Regions from separate parts of the Bradyrhizobium canariense genome, predicted to be linked through region 2. Evidence: predicted binding sites of a transcription regulator. Region 2 holds the regulator's gene; the other holds the start of a gene.
What was found. Region 2 encodes HrcA, which represses chaperone genes, less so after heat shock. Its sites were predicted from a motif close to GTTAGCACTCNCNNNNNGNGAGTGCTAAC; they were not measured.
Positions count from the first base shown of each region.

Region 1: BLV09_RS01935 (co-chaperone GroES) is a predicted target of HrcA. The motif match lies at 4,950-4,978, and genes of this name have one in related genera.

Region 1 covers NZ_LT629750.1:405,302-412,999, forward strand. Annotated here, with positions in the region: gene BLV09_RS01915 (DUF2778 domain-containing protein) at 315-1,235, shown strand; gene BLV09_RS01920 (GNAT family N-acetyltransferase) at 1,400-1,933, shown strand; partial or broken gene lepB (signal peptidase I) at 2,403-2,810, shown strand; gene groL (chaperonin GroEL) at 2,910-4,556, opposite strand; gene BLV09_RS01935 (co-chaperone GroES) at 4,593-4,907, opposite strand; gene BLV09_RS01940 (usg protein) at 5,270-5,554, shown strand; gene BLV09_RS01945 (cupin domain-containing protein) at 5,712-6,272, shown strand; gene BLV09_RS01950 (NupC/NupG family nucleoside CNT transporter) at 6,381-7,631, opposite strand.
Region 2 covers NZ_LT629750.1:5,349,516-5,357,213, reverse strand. Annotated here, with positions in the region: gene pncA (bifunctional nicotinamidase/pyrazinamidase) at 1-325, shown strand, start outside; gene grpE (nucleotide exchange factor GrpE) at 329-925, opposite strand; gene hrcA (heat-inducible transcriptional repressor HrcA) at 1,098-2,186, opposite strand; gene rph (ribonuclease PH) at 2,343-3,056, shown strand; gene rdgB (RdgB/HAM1 family non-canonical purine NTP pyrophosphatase) at 3,095-3,730, shown strand; gene hemW (radical SAM family heme chaperone HemW) at 3,717-4,874, shown strand; gene BLV09_RS25430 (penicillin-binding protein activator) at 4,880-6,085, opposite strand; gene rsmI (16S rRNA (cytidine(1402)-2'-O)-methyltransferase) at 6,322-7,281, shown strand; gene BLV09_RS25420 (YraN family protein) at 7,268-7,687, shown strand.

The DNA of each region.
Region 1 (7,698 bases), 2.9 Mb from region 2:
CCGCGCCTCTGCGAAATGCTCCAACGGAACTTTTTTCATGGTGGCATTTCGCGCGCAGGTTGGCGTTCGAATGTGCCGCTGTGCAGATCGAACTCAGTCTGGAAGGGGAAAAAGGTGGAACCAGTCTGGATGCAAGGCGAATGAATACGAGTACGAGTGCGTGTTATGACTTTGCGGCCCACAACTCCAGAAATTTTCCCAGGAGAGCGAGTGCTTCTCGCAACTTCCTGGGTAGCGCCGCAATCGCGTGCCTTGTCATCGGATGCGCGTGGACGGTTTATACCAACATTCTCGGGGCCGGCGTTTATCCGTCCGTGAGCGGCGGCAGTGATTTCGATGTCGCTGTCGTCAAGCGGGCGCCTGCTGCTGCTCGCCGCGTGATCGCTGCGGCCGACAGCTCGGTAGCGGTTGAATCAGCGCGAACCGCATCCGCGCCCGCAACGGCTTCGCCGGGCCCGTCATTCTCGTTCGAAGACCGTTTTGCCGCGGCAGCCCCGCAATCCGTCGCGCCGTCGCCACGTCAGCCGGATCGCCAGGTCGCGGCACTTGCGCCTGCACCTGAGCGTCAGGTCGCCGCCATCGTGCCGACGCCGACGCAGCGGCCTGCTGAATCCCGATCTGAAAAACATTCGGGCGCTTCCGTGCGCGATATGGCGCAGCAGCGCGCCAAGGCGGCCGCGATATCGGTCGCCTCTGCCGAGAAGCCCGAGAAGCCGCCGACGATTTTCGAGCGACTGTTCGGCAAATTCCAATCGTCGGGATCGGCACTGGCCTACGCCTCGGCGGATGTCAACAGCACGTCCTCGCTTGGACCGAGCCAGAACATCGGAACGGCCGGCACGATGCCGCTTTATGATCGCCAGACCGCGGTCTACGACATCTCCGCGCACATGGTCTATTTGCCTGATGGCACCAAGCTCGAAGCGCATTCGGGACTCGGCTCCGCGCTCGACGATCCCAACTCCGCGAAGGTCAGAATGCGTGGCGTCACGCCGCCGCATCTGTATGATTTGAAGCCGCGCGAGGCGCTGTTTCACGGCGTCCCGGCGCTGCGGCTCACTCCCGTCGGCGGCGATGAAGCGATCTACGGACGATCAGGCCTGCTCGCGCATACCTTCATGCTGGGGCCAAACGGCGATTCCAACGGCTGCGTCTCGTTCAGGGACTACAACCGGTTCCTGCAGGCTTACAGGAGCGGCGAGGTCAAGCGGCTCGCCGTGGTGGCGCACCTCTAGTCAGCGCGTGGCGCGCCAAGAGCGCGCTCCCGAATGACGAGCGAGTATATCAAACAAAAACCCCGGCGTTGCGCCGGGGTTTTTGCATTCGCGCCGACGTGGTTTGTGCTAGTTTGTCATCATGGATATTTCGACCGCACCTCGAACAATGCGATCCACCCGCTATGTCGCAGCCTGATTTTCAACCGACCTTGATCGGTCCGACCACCCTCATAAGACCGGTGTCGGCAGGCGACTGGCCGGAGTTGTTCGCTGCGGGCTCCGATCCGGAAATCTGGAAGGTGCATCCGCGTTCCAACCGCTACACCGAGCCGGTATTCAGGGAATATTTCGACAGCGCGGTTGCATCGAAAATGGCGTTTGTATTTGTTGATCGTTCGACAAACCGGCTGATCGGCTCAAGCCGCTACTATGGTTATGACGCTGAACGTAGCGAAATCGAGATCGGCTGGACGTTCATTGTCCGCAGCCATTGGGGCGGACAAACCAATCGCGAAGTCAAACGCCTGATGCTCGATCACGCATTTACGTTCGTCGATACGGTCGTCTTCTGGGTGGGAGAGGAGAACTGGCGCTCTCAGGGTGCGATGACCAAGATCGGTGGTGTGAGGCGCAGCGAGCTTTTCACCCGCGAGCTATCCGGTGCGACGCCGCACTTCATATTCGAGATCGGCAAGAGCCAGTATCAGCAAAGTTGACCGGGCGTTGATCGCGTGACGTTTTGAAGACAACGCGCCCCCCCCCCCCCAAAGAAACCCCGGCATCGCTGCCGGGGTTTTGCGTTCCTCAATAGCGCCAGAGAGATTGCACTTAGCCTTGGGCTGGTTAAGTTGGCCGGGCCCTCGCCGGGTCAGGAAATTTGATGACGATAACGCAAGACACAGGCTCCCCATCGCCATGGATCAGCATATGGCTAAGCCCGCGCCGGACAATTGATCATATTCTTGCAACAAGTCCTCGGCAGTTCGTCTGGTTGCTCGCAGCTCTGGGCGCGATAGCCGGTTTCTATTCCCAGTTTCTTAGCCTGGGCTTCCTGGACCAATTGGTGGGCTGGCGCCTTTGGCTCGGCTTTGTTGTCTGCAGCGCGATTATCGGCATTTTTTTCCTTTATCTGAATACGCTGATTTTGCGCTGCACGGGTAGGCTTATAGGCGGTCGAGCCTCCACGATCGTATTCAGATGCAACAAGGGCTGCTCTACATCAACGGCACCGCCGTGAAACACGAACGGTTGCAGGATTTCGTCGGCGATGGTGCTTGTGGGGGCGATGCTATCGCCAGAGTGAAGCATTGGCGAGAAACGCTACCCAACGGCGTGACGTACGAGACGCTCGATTGCACCGAAAGCGGTTATTACGATAACACCCAAGTCTATACGGTTCCACCAGGTTACTTCTTCACGCTAGGCGATAATCGCGATAACTCGACCGATAGCCGCATGCTTTCGGTGGTGGGCTATATTCCGCTCGAGAACGTGATCGGTCGCGTAGGGCTGATCTATTTCTCGCTGGTTCCGGGCTCGAGCGGGCGCGCTCTAAGCGTCCGCTCCGAGCGTCTGGGCTTGATGATCCGCTAGGTATTCGACCTGCGAAGCATCGAACAATCCGGCCAAACAAAAACCCCGGCATCGCTGCCGGGGTTTTGCATTCTTGTAACCGCTTGAAGCGAACTGGACTTAGAAGTCCATGCCGCCCATGCCGCCGCCCGGAGGCATGCCGCCAGCGCCGCCGCCGGCGTTCTTCTTCGGCAGTTCGGCCACCATGGCTTCGGTGGTGATCAGCAGAGCCGCAACCGAAGCCGCGTTCTGGATCGCCGCACGGACCACCTTGGTCGGGTCGATGATGCCCTTCTTGACCAGATCGCCATATTCGCCGGTCTGCGAGTCGAAGCCGTAATTGTACGACTTGTTCTCGAGAACCTTGCCGACGATGACGGAACCATCTTCACCCGCGTTGATCGCGATCTGGCGGGCCGGCGCGGACAGCGCCTTGCGCACGATCTCGACGCCGGTCTTTTGGTCGTCGTTCTTGGTGCGCAGGCCCTTGAGCTGCTCGGAAGCACGGAGCAGGGCGACGCCGCCGCCCGGAACGATGCCTTCCTCGACGGCTGCGCGGGTTGCATGCATCGCGTCATCAACGCGATCCTTGCGCTCCTTCACTTCGACTTCGGTCGCACCGCCGACGCGGATCACCGCGACGCCGCCTGCGAGCTTGGCCAGACGCTCCTGCAGCTTCTCACGGTCGTAGTCCGAGGTGGTTTCCTCGATCTGCGCCTTGATCTGCGTAACGCGTGCTTCGATGTCGGCCTTCTTGCCGGCGCCATTGACGATGGTGGTGTTTTCCTTGTCGATCATCACCTTCTTGGCGCGACCGAGCATCTGCAGCGTGACGTTCTCCATCTTGATGCCGAGATCTTCCGAGATCGCCTGACCGCCGGTCAGCACCGCGATGTCCTGCAGCATGGCCTTGCGGCGATCGCCGAAGCCCGGAGCCTTGACGGCCGCAACCTTCAGACCACCGCGCAGACGGTTGACGACCAGCGTGGCCAAAGCCTCGCCTTCGACGTCTTCCGCGACGATGACAAGCGGCTTGCCGGTCTGCACCACGGCTTCCAAAAGCGGAAGCAGTTCGTTCAGGTTGGAGAGCTTCTTCTCGTTGATCAGGATATAGGCGTCGTCGAATTCAACGCGCATCTTGTCGGCGTTGGTGACGAAGTAGGGCGAGATGTAGCCGCGGTCGAACTGCATGCCTTCGACGACGTCGAGTTCGGTCTCGAGCGACTTGGCTTCCTCAACCGTGATGACGCCCTCGTTGCCGACCTTCTTCATGGCGTCGGAGAGGAACTTGCCGATTTCGGCGTCGCCGTTGGCGGAGATGGTGCCGACCTGGGCGATTTCCTCGTTCGAGGTGACCTTCTTGGAGTTCTTGACGAGGTCGGCGACGACGGCTTCCACCGCCATGTCGATACCGCGCTTCAGATCCATCGGGTTCATGCCGGCGGCAACCGACTTGGCGCCTTCACGAACGATCGCAGCCGCCAGAACGGTCGCGGTGGTGGTGCCGTCGCCGGCAGCGTCAGCCGACTTGGAGGCGACTTCGCGCACCATCTGTGCGCCCATGTTCTCGAACTTGTCGTCGAGCTCGATTTCCTTGGCGACGGTGACGCCGTCCTTGGTGATGCGGGGAGCGCCGAACGACTTGTCGAGCACAACGTTGCGGCCCTTGGGGCCGAGCGTCACCTTGACGGCGTTGGCCAGAATATCGACACCGCGCAGCATGCGGTCGCGCGCGTCGACGCCGAATTTGACTTCTTTAGCTGACATATTTTGTTTCCTTGAAAGGGGGGAGGGAAAAGGCGCTTAAGCGGCCTTCTTCTTGGCGGCGGGCTCGTCGAGCACACCCATGATGTCGCTTTCCTTCATGATCAACAGCTCCTGGCCGTCGATCTTGACCTCGGTGCCAGACCATTTGCCGAACAGAACGCGGTCGCCGACCTTGAGGTCGATCGGGATCAGCTTGCCAGCTTCGTCGCGGCCACCCGGGCCGACGGCGGTAACTTCGCCCTGCGAGGGCTTTTCCTTGGCACTGTCCGGAATGATGATGCCGCCTGCGGACTTCTCTTCGGCGTCGATGCGCTTGACCACGACGCGGTCGTGAAGCGGACGGAATTTCATGCAGTCCTCCTAAGCTTTTGAAGTTGCTATTGAGTTTTATGGATTAGCAGTCCACGCCGGCGAGTGCCAGCGTGCGCGTTCTGGACATAATGGAAGGCTGTGCGGGGGACAAGGGCTTCTAGCAGAAAAATTGGCACTCGAAAGTGACGCCTGCCAATTTTATCCGGCATCGTTAACGCTGCGCGCCGCCCCATTAGCACCTGCGGTAAGCTGCTGCTAACGCAAGAAATTTCAACAATTCATTAAACATTTAGGCTTGTGATGGGTTGGTATCGTGCGTCACATTTCTCTCATGTGAGCGCATCTCCACCGGGTGGCTCCCGGCCATCCCTTGAAAATGCGCTCCAGCAATGGAGGTTGGCATGGTCTCGCGGGTTGGGGTTTCCGAAGACTTCCGGAAACAGGTGCTGGGTTATGGGCTGACGACAGCGCAAATACTTTATCGAATGCCCGATCATCCCTCGCTGTTACAAACCTATGTCTGGCAGAACTACGATTTGTTTCCGAAATTTCCGGCGCTGAAAGATTTTCTCGCCTTCTGGGAGGAGAAACTCGAAGGGCCGTTGTTCTCGGTCACCGTCGCGCATTCCAAGCTGATCAAGCCGGCTGAGCTTCGCGCCGTCGACGGCGTGTTCCGGCTGCATTAGGCGAATCTCGTAGGGTGGGCAAAGGCGCCTTGCGCCGTGTCCACCGTAGCGGTCGCAACGGAAATCCGCGACGTGTAGGTGGGCTCGCTATCGCTTAGCCCACCCTACGAGCGACAGATGTGCTAACCTTTCCGGATAACGGAAAGGGAGAGCGTCGATGGCCAAAAAGAAGCCCGCTAAAAAACAGCCCACCAGGAAGCCGACTGCGCGGGCTGCGGCCCGCACCGCCGCACGGAAAAAATCGCCGGCACGCAAAGTTGCCGCCAAATCCTCGGCGCGAAAGCCGCTCAAGAGCAAGGGGCGCACGCCAGCGCCGGTCAAGCGTACGCGTCCGAAGCAGCGCATCGCCATCAGCCATCATCGCGATGAGGATTTCAAAGCCGACGGCCTGCGCACATACGCGCATTATCGCGATCTCGGTGTTGCCGCCGCGAGTAACGGTCTCGTCCAGGCGCATGTGATCCGGCTGATCGGACCGTGCAATCCGGCGGAAGTCTCGAAACTGCATTTCCATGACGTCGACTTTCAGATGGTCTACGTGCTGAAGGGCTGGGTGAAGACCTACATGGAAGGGCAGGGCGAAACCTTGATGCAGCAGGGCAGTGCCTGGACCCAACCGCCGAAGATCAAGCACCTGATCATGGATTATTCAGATGACGTCGAGTTGCTGGAAGTGATCCTGCCCGCGGAGTTTAAGACAGTCGAGCTTTCGATGTGATGGAGTCGTCATTCCGGGGCGACGCATAGCGTCCGAACCCGGAATCCCAAGCCATAACTTCCGGATTCCGGGTTCGCGCTTCGCGCGCCCCGGAATGACGTTCATGTGTCAGCTTAACATCCCCACGATTGCGCCGATCAGGCAGGTCGTCAGCGTGCCCGAGACGATCGATTTCAGCCCGAGTGAATTGATGTCGTCGCGGCGTTCCGGCGCCATGGTGCCGAGCCCGCCGATCATGATGCCGAGGCTGCCGAAATTGGCAAAGCCGCACATCGCATAGAGCATGATCAGCCGCGAGCGCGGATCGAGCGCGTCCGGGCCGAGTTTTGAGAGATCGACATAGGCGATCAATTCGTTGAGCACGGTCTTGGTGCCCATCAGGCTTCCTGCCGTGATCGCCTGCGGCCAGGGCAGGCCCATCAGCCAGCACACCGGCGCCATGGCGTAGCCGAGCAGCCGCTGCAGCGAAATCGCCGCGCCGCCGAGATCGGGCAACAGCCCGAGGATGGCGTTGACAAGATGAACCAGCGCCACCAGCACGATCAGCATCGCGACGATGTTGAGCAGGAGTTCGAGCCCGGCCGTGGTGCCCTTGACGATCGCATCCATGGTGCTGGAGACGTGCATGTCGGGGTCTTCAAGCGCGCCGCCGGTACGCTTGTCCGACGTTTCCGGCACCATGATCAGGCTGACCAGGATCGCGGCAGGCGCGCCCAGCACGGAGGCGATGACGAAATGCGCCGCCGCATCGGGGATCAGCGGCGCCAACAATGTTGCGTAGAGCACGAGCACGGTGCCGGCGATTCCCGCCATGCCGCCGGTCATTACCAGGAATAATTCGCTGCGCGTCAGTTGCGCCAGATAGGGGCGGATGAACAACGGCGCTTCCACCATGCCGAGAAAGATGTTGGCGGCGGTCGAAAGCCCGACCGCGCCGCCAACGCCGAGCGTGCGCTCCAACAGCCACGCCATGCCGCGAACGACCGGCGGCAGCACGCGCCAGTAAAACAACAGCGTGGTGAGCGCGCTCATGATCAGCACGACGGGCAGCGCCTGGAACGCCAGGATGAAATCGGCGCCGGGCGCTTTCAGGTCGAACGGCAGCGCGCCGCCGCCGAGATAACCGAACACGAAGGAGGTGCCGGCGCGCGAGGCCGCGGCAATGGCGCCGACGGCATCGTTGATCGCCCCGAAGGCGCGCGTCACGAATGGCAGCTTGATCAGCACGATCGCGGTCAGGATCGTCACGACGAGTCCTATCGCCGTCTGCTTTGGCGATACCGCCCGGCGGTTCTCGCCGAATGCCCATGCGATCGCGAGCAATGCGATGACGCCGAACGCCGATTGCAGTTGAAGCATGAATCCCCCGAGGCCCAGCGATTATGACAGCGGCCCGCTTTGAAGCGCAATGCCGCATGCGCGGGGC
Region 2 (7,698 bases):
CCCGCAGGCCGAACTCATCGTTCGCAAGGGATTCCACAAGGACGTCGACAGCTATTCGGCCTTCACCGAGGCCGACGGCAAGACCGCGACCGGGCTTGCCGCCTATCTCACGGCGCGACAGGTGAAGCGCTTGTTCGTGGCAGGACTGGCCACCGATTTTTGCGTGGCCTGGAGCGCGCTCGATGCGCGCAAAGCCGGCTTCGAGACCTATGTGGTCGAAGACGCCTGCCGCGGCATCGACACCCAGGGCTCGCTCGCCAAGGCTTGGGCCGACATGACCAAAGCCGGCGTCAAGCGCATCCAGTCCGGGGATATTGCGGTCTAGATTCTAATTTGCCACGGGCGCTGCTTTCGCGCCGCCCTTCGAGACCGCGACGAGAGCCGGCCGCAGCACACGCTCGCCGATCATGTAGCCGGCCTGCACGACCTGCACCACCGTTCCGGCGGGGACCGACGGATCGGGCACTTCGTACATCGCCTGCTGAAAATTCGGATCGAATTTCTCGCCCGACGGATCGAATTTCTTGACGCCGTTTTTCTCCAGCGTGTTGAGCAGCGATCGCTCGGTCAATTCGACGCCTTCGATCAGCGCCTTTAGGCCGGGATCGGCGGCGGCCTTGGCCTCGGCCGGGACGGCATCCAGCGCACGCTGCAGATTGTCGGCGATGTCGAGGATGTCGCGGGCAAAGCCGGTGATGCCATAGATTCGCGCATCGGCCACTTCACGGCTGGTACGCTTGCGCAGGTTTTCCATCTCCGCCAGCGTGCGCAGCATCTTGTCGCGCGTGTCAGCCACTTCCTTCGTCAGCGCCTCTACCGACCCTTCCTCGGGATCGTCCGGCATGATGTAGGGCTTGGAGACCACGGGCTCGCCGCTCTGCGGCGCATTCGCCTGATCTTCGTTTGGCCGGTTCGGATCGGTCATGGATTGCCTTTTCGAAAAAATCGCTTTGTGTTCAGGTCAACGGGGGATTTGCTGGCCCGCATATCATGCTTTAGGCGCGGAAAATCAAGCGCTCCATCGCGTTTTCGAACGAAGTGGGCGCCGGTTCGCGTTAAGAGAACGCGTCAAAACAAAAGTCCCATTTCGGGCCGGATCACCCGCCCAGCATCCGACTGACGATGCGTGCGGCATAATCCACCGTCGGGATCACGCGGGCATAGTTCAGTCGTGTCGGCCCGATCACACCGAGCACGCCGACGATATGACCCGCGCCATCGCTGTAAGGCGCGATGATGGTGGAGGAACCGGACAGCGAAAACAGCTTGTTTTCCGATCCGATGAAAATCCGCACGCCTTCGGCGCTTTCCGCGCGGCCCAACAGATCGACCACCCCACGCTTGGTCTCGAGATCGTCGAACAGCGATTTCACGCGCTCCAGATCTTCAAGCGCGTGCAGATCCTCCAGCAGATTGGCGTGACCGCGCACGATCAGCTGCCGGTCTTCGTTCTCGCCGCCGGACCAATTGGCGAGCCCCGCGGCGATTACCTTCTGTGTCAGCTGATCGAGTTCGGTGCGGTCTTGCGCCAGTGCGGTTTCAAGTTCGAGGCGCGCTTCCGCCAGCGTGCGCCCCCTGATCCGCGCGTTGAGAAAATTGGTCGCTTCGATGAGTGCGGACGGGGGAACGCCGGGCGGCAGCGTCAGCACGCGGTTTTCGACCTGGCCGTCCTCGCCGACCAGCACCACCAGCGCCTTTTCCGGTTCCAGCCGCACGAACTCGATGTGCTTCAGCCGTGAATTGGATTTGGCCGTGAGCACCACCGCCGCCGCACGGGTCAGGCCTGACAGCCGGGTCAGCGCCTCGCCAAGGGCTGCTTCGACCGATTGCGCCCTGCCGACGGACGCGAGCTGGGTCTGGATCGACTGCCGCTCCGCTTCGGTGAGATCGCCGAGCTGCATCAGGGCGTCGACGAAGAACCGCAAGCCCAGTTCGGTCGGCAGCCGGCCGGCTGACGTATGCGGCGCGTAGACGAGGCCGAGCTGCTCGAGGTCCGACATCACGTTGCGTACCGAGGCCGGCGAGAGCGGCACCGCGATCAGGCGTGAAATATTGCGCGAACCGACGGGCTCGCCGGTAGCGAGGTAACTCTCGACGATTTGACGAAATATGTCCCGCGAGCGCTCGTTGAGCTGGGCCAGCCCGGTATGCGGCGCGATCAGGCCAATCGGATCGTGGTGGGCCACTACCTACTCCCTCACAGCTTCACCCTAATCTGTCGATCCGGCGGGCCGGTGACAAGCGCCATTGACCTGAAAAGGACGACCAAGGGCCTTGCCGCACCCCGCGCCCCCTCCTACAAGCACCGCCAGCCATTTTTATTGAATTTCCGGAGGATTCCCATGCGGCCAAGCCGCCGAGCGCCCGATGAACTGCGTCCCGTCTCACTGGAGCGCGGGGTCGTCAAATATGCCGAGGGTTCCTGCATGGTGAAATTCGGCGATACCCATGTGCTGGTGACGGCAACGCTGGAAGAACGGTTGCCGCCCTGGCTCAAGGGCCAGGGCCGCGGCTGGGTCACGGCCGAATATGGCATGCTGCCGCGGGCGACGCTGGAGCGCACCCGCCGCGAAGCTTCCGCCGGCAAGCAGAATGGCCGTACCGTTGAGATCCAGCGCCTGATTGGGCGCTCCTTACGAGCAACCGTCGATCTCGAGGCGTTGGGCGAGCGCCAGATTACCGTGGACTGCGACGTGTTACAGGCCGACGGTGGAACCCGCACCGCCTCGATCACCGGCGCCTGGGTGGCCCTTGCCGACTGCATCGGCTGGATGAAGACCCGCAACATGGTGAAGGCCAACGTGCTGCGCGACAACGTCGCGGCGATCTCCTGCGGCATCTATAACGGCACGCCGGTGCTCGACCTCGACTATGCCGAGGATTCCGAAGCCGAGACCGACGCCAATTTCGTAATGACCGGCGACGGCCGCATCATCGAGGTGCAGGGTACCGCGGAAAAGACCCCGTTCTCGCAGGATGAGTTCCTGGCCCTGATGGCGCTGGCGCGCAAAGGCGTGGCGCGGCTGGTGGATCTGCAGAAAATGGCCGTGGCGTGATTCGGGATCAGGCACGGGCTGGCGTAGAATAAAAGCACATGCACCGCCGAATCACAGGCAAGCTCGTGATCGCAACCCACAATCCCGGCAAGCTCGCCGAGATGCGCGAACTGCTGGCGCCGTATGGCATCGAGGCGGTTTCGGCGGGCGAACTTGGTCTTGGCGAACCTGACGAGACCGGCGATACGTTTCACGCCAATGCCAGAATCAAGGCGGTCGCCGCCGCGCAGGCTGCTGGGCTTCCGGCATTCGCTGACGATTCCGGACTGGTGGTCGATGCGCTCGACGGCGCGCCCGGAATCTTTTCGGCGCGCTGGGCAGACCCCGGCAAGGATTTCACCGGCGCGATGACGCGGATCGAGCGCTTGCTGCAGGAGCGCGGCGCCATGACGCCCGAGAAGCGAAGAGCGCATTTCGTTTCTGCATTATGCGTGGCCTGGCCCGACCATCATATCGAGGAGGTCGAGGCGCGTGCCGACGGCACGCTGGTGTGGCCGCCGCGCGGCAGCGCCGGCTTTGGTTACGATCCGGCCTTCATGCCCGATGGACACACGCGAACCTTCGGCGAAATGACCAGCATCGAGAAGCATGGCCTGCCGCCGCTTGGGCTCGGGCTGTCGCATCGCGCCCGCGCATTCGTCAAGCTCGCGGAGATCTGCCTTGAGCCGCGCTGAACGAGAAGCCTTCGGCGTTTATGTGCATTGGCCGTTTTGCCTGTCGAAATGCCCTTATTGCGATTTCAACAGCCATGTCCGGCATGCGCCGATCGACGAAGAACGGTTTGCGCGCGCCTTTGCACGCGAGATCGAGACCACCGCGGCGCGAACGCCCGGCCGTGAGGTGTCATCGATTTTTCTGGGCGGCGGCACGCCGTCACTGATGCAGCCGCAGACCGTCGGCGCGATCCTGGATGCGATCGGAAAGCATTGGCGCGTGGCCGATGGTGCCGAAGTCACGCTGGAAGCCAACCCGACAAGCGTCGAGGCGACGCGGTTTCGCGGCTATCGCACGGCGGGCGTCAACCGGGTTTCGCTTGGCGTCCAGGCGCTGGACGACGCGTCGCTGAAGGCACTGGGACGCCTGCACACCGCACGCGAGGCGCTGGATGCGGTCGCGATCGCACGCACTGCCTTCGATCGCTACTCGTTCGATCTGATTTACGCCCGCCCCGATCAGACCCCGCAGATGTGGGCCGATGAATTGAAGCTGGCGATTTCGGAAGCGGCCGAGCATCTGTCGCTCTATCAGCTCACGATCGAAGAAGGCACACCGTTCTTTGGCCTGCATGCCGCCGGCAAACTGAAGACGCCGGATGAAACCGTCGCGCGGGCGCTGTACGACATCACGCAAGAGGTTTGCGCCGCGCAGGGATTACCGGCCTACGAGATTTCCAACCACGCGCGCGCAGGCGCCGAGTGCCAGCACAATCTGGTCTACTGGCGCGGCGCGGAATATGCCGGGATCGGTCCCGGCGCGCATGGCCGCCTCGATATCGGCGGCGTCAGACATGCCATCGCAACCGAAAAGCGGCCGGAGACCTGGCTGATGCGGGTCGAGTCGATGGGACATGGCGTTGTCACCGACGATTCGCTGAACAGCGAAGAGCGCGCCGACGAATTCCTGCTGATGGGTTTGCGTCTTACCGAGGGCATCGATCCCAAACGTTACGCCGCGTTATCGGGCCGTACGCTCGATCCGCATCGGATCGCCATCCTCAGCGAGGAGGGCGCCATCACCGTCGATGCCGACGGGCGGCTGCGGGTGACGCAAGCCGGATTTCCGGTGCTGGATGCGGTGGTGGCCGATCTGGCCGCGTAAGAGAGCTACGCCCCAAAGCTCTTCGGCGAGCCCGCGACCGCCACGCCGCCGCCCGATCCGACGCGCATGACCGCGAGGCCGCGTTCATTGGTGCCGTCGGCGCGAAATCGAAACAGGCCGTCAATACCCGCAAAACCGGACGGGTTGGTCAGCACGTCAGATGAAAAACGCTGCGTGCCCTGCGTTCGCGCCAATGCTGCGACAAGCGCCACCGCGTCATAGGCGAGCGTCGCGGTTCGGACCGGATCCGAGCCGTATTTGGCGCGGTAGCGGCCGGAAAAGCTTCGGAAGCCGGCAGGATCCGGCGCGGCATAGAGGCCGCCCTGCAAGGCAGCGCTCGCGAACACGCGCGGATTGTCCCACAGACCGGTGCCGAGCAGCTGGACGTTCCGCAAATTCGCGCCCGCCGCGGTCAGCGCATCGGCCACCGAAACCACCGAATCACCGTCATCGGCGATAAAGAGTGCGTCCGCTGTGTTCAACGTCTGCGCCACATTGCGCGCGGCCGTCGCACGATCAGCGCCATACTTTTCAAATGCCGCAATGCGCCCACCGCGCCGTGGCACGGCCTGCTTGAAAGCGGCTTCGACCACATTGCCATAGGCATTATCGGGCAGCAGCGCCGCGAACGAGCGTTTGCCGATGCTGGTCGAATATTCGATGATCCGGTTGACGTCGGACTCCGGCAGGAAGCTCAGGAGATAGACGCCGCGGCCGGCCACGCTCGAATCAGTCGAGAACGCGATCACCGGGATGCCACGTCCGCGGGCCAGTTGCGCGGTCGCCGGCACCGACACTGCGAATAGCGGGCCTAGGATGATCTCTGCGCCTTCGTCGAGCGCCTGCTGCGTTCCCTGCTGCGCGCCTTGCGGGCTGCCGGCGTCATCCTTGATCAGGAGCTGGATGTTGGGATTCTGGAATTCCGCCAGCGCCATCTCGGCGGCATTCTTCATCGACTGCGCCGCGACGCCGGCATTGCCGGCCGCCGACAGCGGCAGGAGCAACCCGACCTTGACCTGCCCGTTGCCGACCGCGAGCGGCTGCTGCGGTGGACCGGCAGGGCCAGGAGCAGGGCCAGGCTGTGAACTGAACGCGTTGGAAAACTGGCCGCCGGCGCAGGCCCCAAGCAAGGGGGCGCCAAGGATCAAGCCAACCGCGGTCCGCCGGGTTGCTCCGGCAGGCTGGGATTTGCGATTGAACGGGCCCACCATCACATCTCTTCTCTTGACCGACCGAAATCGGCCAGACGCCACCTCCCAATGATCAGGAGACGCGGATTCAGGCATATTCCCGGCGAATAGTTAACTGAAACAAAAGGATTATACCCATCGAACGCGCACGTCGATTGCAAGACCCCGGTTCCTTTGTTGTCAGACTGGGGACAATCGGTCGCATTTCCATCGGCCGAATCGTGGCGTCAACGCTTCGTTCCATCTAGATTGATCCCATGCGCGCAAAAGCTGCCTCGACAGATACCTCGGAAGGCGTAGCGGGTTTCACCGCCCGCACCTTTTCCATTGGCGGCCAGGTCCTGAACGCCCCAAAAGCGGCGCCCGGCCTGCATCTGGTGGCGACCCCGATCGGCAATCTCGGCGACATCACCCTGCGCGCGCTGGAAACACTGGCCGGCGTCGACGTCATCGCCTGCGAGGATACCCGCATCACCCGCCGGCTGACCGAGCGCTACGCGATATCGGCGCAGCTAAAACCCTATCACGAGCACAATGCGGCGACCGCGCGGCCGAAAATCCTGGAGCGGCTGGCGCAAGGCGCCTCCATCGCACTGGTTTCGGACGCCGGCACGCCCCTGATTTCCGATCCCGGCTTCAAGCTGGTGCGCGAGGTCTGCGCGGCCGGCCATGCCGTGATCGCGTTGCCCGGGCCTTCCTCGGTGCTGGCGGCACTCGCGGTGGCGGCGCTGCCGACCGACCGGTTCTTCTTCGAGGGATTTCTGCCGGCCAAGGAGACCGCGCGCCGGACGCGGTTGGCCGAACTCGCAAAGATCGACGCGACACTGGTCATGTTCGAGTCCGGAAACCGCGTGCAGGATACGCTTGCCGATCTCGCCGAGGCCATGGGCGCGCGCGACGCCGCGATCTGCCGCGAACTCACCAAGATGCACGAAGACGTCAAGCGCGCACCGATTGCCGAATTGGCGCGGGCTGCGGACACGCTGGAGACGCGAGGAGAATTTGTTCTGGTGGTCGGCCCGCCGCCGGCCGATGCGCAAATCATGGCCAAGGACGAGCTGGACGACTTGCTGCGAAGCCGGCTCAGGTACGACAGCGTCAAGGATACGGTCGCGCATGCGGTCGAACTCTCGGGCCGGCCGCGCCGCGAAATCTATGCCCGCGCGCTTGAACTCGCCAAGGAAGCGGCCATGGAAGGCGAAGATGGCGAAGAGTGACGATATCAGCGCCCAAACGGGGGCCGCACCGGCGAAGGTCGCCGCGCCCGCGCGCGTCGCGGCGTTTCGTACCGGCCTCTCCGCTGAAGCCCGTGCCGCCGCCTATCTGATGGCCAAGGGCTATCGCATTCTCGCCAAACGCTTTCGCACGCCCTATGGCGAGATCGATCTGGTGGCGCGACGGCGCAATTTACTTGTCTTTGTCGAGGTCAAGGCCCGCGCCAGCCTCGATGACGCCGCCTATGCCGTGACACCGCGCCAGCAGCGGCGCATCATCGATGCTGCCCAGGCCTGGCTGATGGCGCATCCCGAACATGCCGAATTCGACCTGCGTTTTGATGCCATGCTGATTGCGCCACGGCGCTTGCCGCGCCATCTGTTAGCAGCCTTCGACGCCAGCACGTAAAATCCTTCTCC